2 regions of the Mucilaginibacter ximonensis genome follow, and region 2 is predicted to be linked to the other one. Evidence: riboswitches for the same ligand, from Rfam matches in the RefSeq annotation. Region 2 holds a riboswitch; the other holds the start of a gene.
What was found. A riboswitch is a leader RNA that binds a small molecule or an ion and turns the genes downstream of it on or off. The one in region 2 is predicted to bind cobalamin.
Positions count from the first base shown of each region.

Region 1 (4,431 bases), on a different contig from region 2:
CGCAGACCTTACCAGCCCGCGACGAAGACGATGTGTACCTGCCTTATAAATTACCGAAGATTTTGCAGGATGCCGGTGTTGAATATGGATTAACAGGCATTGGTTTTTGGCGTCAGCGTAATTTACCTTTTGAGGCCGGTCAGGCAGTTGGTTATGGTTTAACTAAGGAGCAAGCCTTGAGCATGATCACTTTGAATAATGCCAGGATACTGGGTATTGACAAAACTACCGGTACTTTAGAGACCGGCAAAGATGCCAATCTGTTCATTTCAACAGGCGACGCATTGGATATGATAACCCTTAATGTTGAGCAAGAATTTATTCAAGGCAGAAATGTTAACCTGGATAACCTGCATAAAGAATTGTACAAAAAATTCGCCGATAAATACGGACTGAAGACAGAATAATTGTAGCAACAATCAAATTAAAAAGCCTCATCTGGTTATCCGGATGAGGCTTTTTGCCAATATTTAAATTGAATTTAATGCTTTTCGGCTACGTGTTTTTTTGACGGCGATTTATGATCGTGCCCGTTTTTGGCGATTGGTTTTAATGAGTTCTCCAAATCCATATATTGTTTAAAATTACGGATATCATTATCTACAATATTTTTAAAAAAAGGATTCAGTAAACTAGCGATACTTGCACCAACGCCACCTGCCGGCGGCTGATAGGTAATCAATACATCAACCACGGTTCCTTTGCCGTCCAACGCATCTCGAAAAAATACTTTGCCGGCATTATCGATAACAGAATCAGGTAAAGAACTCCAGCCAATCATTTCTCCCGGTTTGTCGGCCACAATCTCTGCATCCCAGCTGATATTGCCAACGCCGGTAGGTAATTTCATTACCCAGTGCGAGCGTGTGTCGTCTATCACTTCTACGCTTTCAAGGTGATTCATAAATAATGGGAGATTATCTAATTGTCGCCAAAAATTATAAACGGCCGCCCGCGGTTTGTTGATGGTAAAAGCCGAGCGAATGGTAATGTCGATAGGTTCCTGTGTGTTCTTGCCAATTTTAGAATAAATTTCGCAATGACCCGTAACACCCCGATTGAGTAAATATCCGCCTGCGCCTAGCTTTAAAATGCTGGTAAGCGGACTTGAAAATAAATGACCCAGTCCTGATAATGCCATTTTAACGCCTACTGCTATCGAGATATAGCGTTCGGGCCAGTTTAAATTTATATCTGCCGGCTCTGCTTCTGCAGCATATCGTTTAACCGGATATAAAGTATTTTCTGTCATAATTTAACGTTTATGTTCTTCATTATTAACAGCATATTGTATAGGTGGTTTTTATTTAAATGAAATTAAACGCTATAAAGCTTTGCTATTAGCGGTGGTTATTATACTTTTGCAACGCTTTAGGTTTCTTGCCGACCATCATATCGATCAAGAATTAAAAGGGAATACAGTGTAAATCTGTAACTGTCCCGCAGCTGTAAGCTCCATAACCAAGTCCATTCAATTAGTCACTATTTGCCGACCGACAGATGGGAAGACAGGACAAAGGGGAGTAAGTCAGAAGACCTGCCAGAGCACTATACGTTGTTCACAGCTTTCGCGGATTGAAGCTTGGATTAGAGATACTCACCTGGATAGCTAGCGTGTTTCTGTTCCATTTTTTATCGTGTTGCTGTAGTTGATTAGCACAGGCATGAAGAAAGTCTTACGGTTTAGTTTTAGATACCAACACCTCCGGGCTGGATATTTTGCTGTATTGGCTTGCCTCGCTTTTCCAATTTCTGTATCGGCCCAGAGTGATACAACTAAAAAAATTAAACAGGTTAATATCAACACTAACCCGCTACCCGGCATTCCGGCCGTGGGCCCATCACAAACAGTAACATTAACTGATTTTATTCACTACAGCGCTTTTAATGTTGCCGATGCTGTTCGGGATCTTTCCGGCGTAAGCATTAAAGATTACGGTGGGATAGGAGGACTTAAAACCATTTCCGTTCGAGGCCTGGGCGCTAATCATACAGCTGTATTATTTGATGGCATACAGATAACCGATGCTGAAAACGGTCAGATCGATCTTGGAAAGTTAAATTTGAATAATATACAGGAGATTACCTTGTATAATGGTCAGCCACCTGATATTTGCCAAACTGCTAAGGCTTTTACCGCATCAAGCGTATTAGCTATCAAAACCATTAAGCCTTTACTTACCGGGACAACACCTTATAAAATAACTGCAGGCGTAAAAGCTGGTAGTTTTGGTTTGTTTCAGCCCTATTTACAATGGCAGCAACGTTTAACTAATAATTGGTCATTCGTAGTAAATAGTTATTTAATAGACGCCAACGGCCAGTACAATTATCGACACAATGATAATGGCGTTTTGGAGGCCGGCACCCGTATCAATACTCAGGTGAATACACAACAATTAGACGGTGCACTTTACTGGGCCAATAACGGTGCCAATTTTAACTTACATATCAATTACTATAACTCAGACAGAGGGCTGCCGGGGGCCTTAATAGATAGCGTGCCTCCGTCAACAAGTCAACATGTCTGGAACCGCGACTTGTTTATACAAGGATCTTATGAACAAAAATGGTCAGGTGGATTGCGTTTGTTACTAAACTCAAAATTCGCGAACAACAAGCTACACTATTTAGATCTGCACCTGTCAGGTACCTCTCAGGTGCTCGATCAGCATTTTACACAACGGGAATATTATCAGTCGGCAGTTTTGGCTTATAAAATTTCAAGTAACTGGGAGGTGTCTTTACCGACAGACCTTTCAGTAAACAATCTGGTTGCCGATATACCACAATTTTCAAATCCAACACGTGCGACCTTACTCACCGCGCTGGCATCTGATTTTACTTGGGGTCAGTTATTACTGCAGGGAAGCTTATTGTATACCAACACTTATGAAAGTGTAGAAAGAAAAACGGCGTTCCCGGACAAGCATCTGCTGTCGCCGACATTAATGGCTACCTATAAGCCCGTTGCCGACCAGAATCTGCAATTAAAGGCATATTATAAATCAAGTTTCAGAAACCCGACATTTAACGATCTGTACTACGGGTATTCGCCCAATAAAAACCTGAAACCAGAATCTGCACAGCAATATGACGCCGGTTTTTCGTACTCTAAAAGTTTAGGTGGTGTATTTGATTTTTTGTCGATAAGCAGCGACGCTTATTTTAATCATGTTACTAACAAAATAGTTTACATACCCACGCTTTATAACGGCTCGACGCAAAATTTTGGCAAAGTAGATATTAAAGGCTTAGATGTGGGAACCAAGACCGCTATATTACCCGGAAAGGGGTATCGTTTAAGTGTCAGCGTAAACTATTCATATCAGCAGGCGCTCAATGTAACAGGCCCCGCTACTGATGAGAATTATCTTAACCAGTTACCTTACATCCCTAAAAATACCGTAGCCCTTAATGCCGGGGTAAGTAAGGGACCGATAGGTGTTTATTATAACCTGACCGCTATTTCATCAAGGTATTACAATAACAATAATATCAATAGCAACGGCCCTGACGGAGATTATATGCCGCCATACTCAGTTGGCGACGCGTCTGTGATTTATAAAACTTCATTTGTGCATTTTCCAGTCGTCTTGTCTGCCGAGGTTAATAATCTTTTTGACAAGAGCTATGTGGTAATACAAAGCTACCCAATGCCGGGGCGTTCATACAGATTTTCATTTCAAATATCCATTTAACATAAACAAATAACTATGAAACAGTTTAAACTACATTCTTTCTTTATTGCATTGGCAGGCGCAGCCTTATTAGCTTCGTGCCATAAAGATAAAGTAGCTCCAACAACCGATAAACCTACTGCGCAAAGGGCGGGTATGTATGTACTAAACCAGGGTGGTGTTGGGCATAACAATAGTACCCTTACTTATTACGATTACAGCAGCAAAACCTTAGTAGCCGATCAATTCTCAGCAGCTAACACAGCTCAGTTAGGCGATACAGGTAACGACTTGGGCATTTATGGCACTAAAATGTACATAGTTGTAAATAACTCGAACGCCATTTACATTACACAAGCCAAAACGGCTAAACAGATCAAAAAAATAACACTTAACCAGCCACGTAGTGTCGTTTTTAATAGAAACTACGCTTTTGTGACTTCTTATAACGGCACTGTATCGGTGATCGACACCGCATCGTTAACCATCACCAAAACCATTACTGTAGGCGATGATCCGGAACAAATGGCTATTTCGAACGGTAAATTGTATGTGGCTAACTCTGGTGGTTTGTTATACCCAAATCCACCGACAAACACTTTATCGGTAATTGATTTAAATACATTAACTGAAACTAAAAAGATTACAGTACAGGTAAACCCGATATCTGTGGCTGCCGATAGCTACAACAATATTTATGTACTATCTTTAGGAGATTTTAATACCGTACCTGCCGGATTAACCGTGGTTG
Region 1 covers NZ_JBHUPD010000001.1:817,730-822,160, forward strand. The annotation lists gene ACFS5N_RS03705 (amidohydrolase family protein) at 1-407, shown strand, start outside; gene ACFS5N_RS03710 (SRPBCC family protein) at 482-1,252, opposite strand; cobalamin riboswitch at 1,356-1,559, shown strand; gene ACFS5N_RS03715 (TonB-dependent receptor) at 1,665-3,701, shown strand; gene ACFS5N_RS03720 (YncE family protein) at 3,717-4,431, shown strand, end outside.
Region 1: linked by a shared signal. The riboswitch ahead of ACFS5N_RS03715 (TonB-dependent receptor) and the one ahead of metE (5-methyltetrahydropteroyltriglutamate--homocysteine S-methyltransferase) in region 2 are both predicted to bind cobalamin.

Region 2 (4,431 bases):
CATTAAAATTTTCAGCTTTAAAAAGTCCTATCAAAATGATAAGGGGATTATCGTTTTGGGTTGGTTTACCTGGCAGCTTTTAACAACTGGTCGATAAAACCATAAAATGCAGGGTCGGCATAATTAGCCGCGCCCGAGTGTTTAGCGGCAATACGGCTTTTACTATCGAGAACAATAGTTGTGGGGATACTTTCAAAATTTAACTGAGCAGGTAAATCGGCGGCTAGCTTATAAACGGGCAAATAATATTGATAAGTCTCCATAAAATGTTTTGACCGCGCCAGGTCTCCATCTACATCAACCGGCAATATCACAATCCCCGGATCTTTTTGATAGTGTTTGTAAAGCTCTGCCAACGCCAGCATTTCGGCACGGCATGGAGGGCACCATGTGGCCCAAAAGTTTATAATCACTATTTTACCTTTAAGCTTCTCCATCGTGATTAAGCTGTCTGTTGAAGATTTAAGGAACAACTTTGCCGGTATGGCAGGTGCGCTATACGAGGCCGTACTTTGAGTGGGCGGCCGCATGAGCCCGATATACATCATCGCCCTGATTAATAATGCCTTTGCTGCCGGACTAACGACTATTACAACGCAGATAATTAAAAACACTGCGTTTCCTAAATTTTTACGCGTTAGCAACGCTTTAAACTTATTCATAGGGTATAGTAGCGCGTCAATAATTCTTCGCAAAGTGATACCCCTTTGTCCTGATTATACCATTGTTGCAGCGCGTTATTGATCACATCATAACTGGCATCTGCAGCCTTCAGGGTATCCCTTAACTGCTGCGCCGGCTTTGGCCGCGGGCCCCAGTTAAAAATATCAGCGCCATGTTCATCCCTTACAATCAGTTTGGGTATGCTTTTGGCACCGTTGGTTAAATAAGATTCTATTAAAAATGGCGGACTATCCCGCAACTGAATATCATAAGAAATAAGCGGGTTACATGCAGCCAGTTGCATCAAAAACGGAAGAATATGCGCTGCATCGCCACACCAAGGCTCGGTAATAATAATCCAGTGTTGTTTTTGATCAAGTTTCTTTAAGGCATCAACAAGCTGATTGTTCAGGGTCAGTTGTCTGTCCCACCGCCTCATGCGCGTCTGGTTAAGCCGCGTATAATGCAGGTAATCTGCAGCATCGTATGGAGCATGCGGATGTTCGCTATCCAGTATTTGCTGGAATAAGTTGTTGTAATCTGCATAAGTCATAACGTAAAGATCGTATTATTATAATTAAGGTCACACCGGTAATTTATGCTCATGCAGGCACAAAGCGAACACGATATTAACAAAACCGAAAGATTACAAATTGACGTTATGGCTGTTTTTATTTTCAGACATCACAAAGGTGCTATGTGTACTGCCAATACTTTTTACCGAACCTAATTTGTTAAATACAAAATCCTGGTAGTGCTTCATATCCCGCGCATATACCTTGAGCAAAAAGTCGTAATCGCCGGAAACGTTGTAACATTCTACCACCTCCTTTATTTTCATAATATCCTGTACAAATTCCATCCCTATGCTTTTGTCATGCTGCTTTAACCTTATACTACAGAAAATAATCAAACCATGATTCAATTTTTCGGCATCAAGCAGGGCTATATATTTTTTAATGTACCCATTGCTTTCCAACCGCTTAACCCGTTCAAAAACCGGAGACGGCGAAAGGTTAACTTTTGCGGCCAGCTCTTTCATCGTCATATTCGAATCATCGCCCAATAACTTTAAGAGATGGATATCGGTGTTATCTAATTCTTCCATAGAATAATTTTCTTTTGCTAACAATTTTAATCAAATTAAAAAGATTAAACATCTTAAATAGTAAATAAATTTAGATTTTTAAACCGAATTAATATTAAAATAAAGCTTATTAATCTTTGATTTATAGATTTGAGCAGAATTTTAGACTATTATATTATTTAACTGATCGGTTATTGCAAAAGGTTTCATCTGCCAACTGGCAGATGGATTAAAAGGGAACCATGTGTGAATCATGGACTGTCGCGCAACTGTAAGTAACGCAAAAAAGTCTCTGCCAATAATGTCCACCGTTACGCCGGCCAGCGGATGGGAAGGATGGCAGCGATGTTACAAGTCAGGATATCTGCCTTTTTGTGATAAATGGTTATCAATTTTTAAACCATCAAAAAATGTTAACGCAAAACCTGGGCTACCCGCGCATTGGCAGCCAACGACAACTTAAAAAAGCCTGCGAAAATTATTGGGCAGGCAAAATCAACCTGGATGAACTAAACCAGGCAGCAAACGCGATCAGAGACGAAAACTGGCAGACTCAACTGGACGCCGGCATTGACCTGATACCTTGTAATGACTACAGCTTTTATGACCATGTGTTGGACATGAGCTTATCACTTGGTGTTATTCCACAGCGCTATATGCCCGTAACTGAAGTGGAGGGTAATACAGAAACCGACCTTTATTTTGCGATGGCTCGTGGATACCAAAGAGACGGACTGGATATTACCGCCATGGAAATGACCAAATGGCTCGACACCAACTATCATTACATAGTTCCTGAATTTGCAGCTAACCAACAATTCAAAATACGCTCAGAAAAAATATTTGATGAATATACAGCAGCCCAACAAATCCTGGGCGCAAAAGCTAAACCCGTATTGATTGGCCCGGTAACTTATCTGCTATCGGGTAAAGAAAAAGAAGAAGGCTTTGAACGTATTGACCTGATTAAAAACCTGGTACCGGTTTATATAGAGATCATCAATCGCCTGAAACAACAAGGTGCAACCTGGATGCAACTGGACGAGCCGTACCTGACACTCGATTTATCAAAAAAAGACAAAGAAGCGTTTGAATACGCCTACCGCGCTATTGGCGGCGCAATTGGCGGCGTGAAATTATTAGTGGCTACTTATTTTGAAGCCCTGCTTGATAATGCACCGTTAGCGCTGAACCTGCCGATTGCCGCGTTACATGTTGATTTGGTGCGTGCACCTGAACAACTAGATGAAGTACTGGCTTTAAGCCCGGAAACTCTTCAGCTGTCAATAGGTGTGGTTGATGGGCGTAATGTTTGGAAAAACGACTACGAGAGATCGCTCCGGCACATTAATAAAGCGGTTGAGAAACTGGGTGCCGACCGTGTAATTATTGCGCCTTCATGCTCGCTATTGCACAGCCCTATAGACCTGGATCTGGAGACCGTCATCGATCCGGAAATTAAAAACTGGATGGCTTTTGCCAAGCAAAAGCTGAATGAGGTTGCAGAGCTTAAACAAATTGCAGAAGGAAACAATAATGTGCTTTTAGATGCCAATAAACAAGCAATAGCAAGCCGTCGTACATCGTTGAAAGTACATAAACAGGCTGTTAAAGACCGTGTTGCTGCTATCACCGAGGCCGACGCTGCCCGCAAGAGCGCGTTCCCTGTTCGTCAACAATTGCACCGTGAGCGTTTTCAGCTGCAGGCTTTCCCTACAACTACCATCGGCTCTTTCCCTCAAACTGACGATATCCGCCAGCTGCGCGCCAAATTCAAAAAAGGCGACCTAACCCTTGAGCAATATGAGCAAGCCATTGAGCAGGCAACTGTTGAGTCTATCCGCTGGCAGGAAGAAATTGGTTTGGACGTGCTGGTTCATGGCGAGTTTGAGCGCAACGACATGGTAGAGTATTTCGGCGAGCAATTAGATGGCTTTTTGTTTACCAAAAACGGATGGGTACAAAGCTACGGCAGCCGCTGCGTAAAGCCACCGGTTATTTATGGCGATGTTAGCCGCCCTGCGGATATGACCGTACGCTGGAGCAAATTTGCCGCCGCCCAAACCTATAAACCGATGAAGGGTATGCTCACCGGACCGGTTACTATTTTGCAATGGTCATTTGTACGCGACGACCAGCCGCGAGAGGTTACCACCAACCAGATAGCCCTGGCTATACGCGACGAAGTGGTTGCTTTGGAGCAGGCCGGCATAGGTATCATTCAAATTGACGAAGCAGCTATTCGCGAAGGTTTGCCGTTGCGTAAGGCCAAACGCCCGCATTATTTGGATTGGGCAGTAAAAGCCTTCCGTATAACCGCTGGTGGCGTCGAAGATAAAACCCAGGTACATACCCACATGTGCTATAGCGAGTTTAACGACATTATAGAACATATTGCCGCTATGGATGCCGACGTGATTACTATTGAAACTTCGCGCTCGCAAATGGAACTGCTGCAGGCCTTTGCCCACTTTGAGTATCCAAATGAAATTGGGCCGGGTGTTTATGACATCCACTCCCCACGCGTACCTTCAACAGCAGAAATGGTATCATTATTAACTAAAGCTGCCAGCTTGCTGCCGGCGCAAAACCTGTGGGTAAATCCTGACTGCGGCTTAAAAACCCGCAAATGGCCAGAGACCAAAGCTGCTCTAGAAAACATGGTTGAGGCTGCCCGCCAG
Region 2 covers NZ_JBHUPD010000003.1:613,848-618,278, reverse strand. The annotation lists gene ACFS5N_RS16785 (TlpA family protein disulfide reductase) at 66-662, opposite strand; gene ACFS5N_RS16780 (thioredoxin family protein) at 659-1,216, opposite strand; gene ACFS5N_RS16775 (Lrp/AsnC family transcriptional regulator) at 1,310-1,771, opposite strand; cobalamin riboswitch at 1,935-2,137, shown strand; gene metE (5-methyltetrahydropteroyltriglutamate--homocysteine S-methyltransferase) at 2,161-4,431, shown strand, end outside.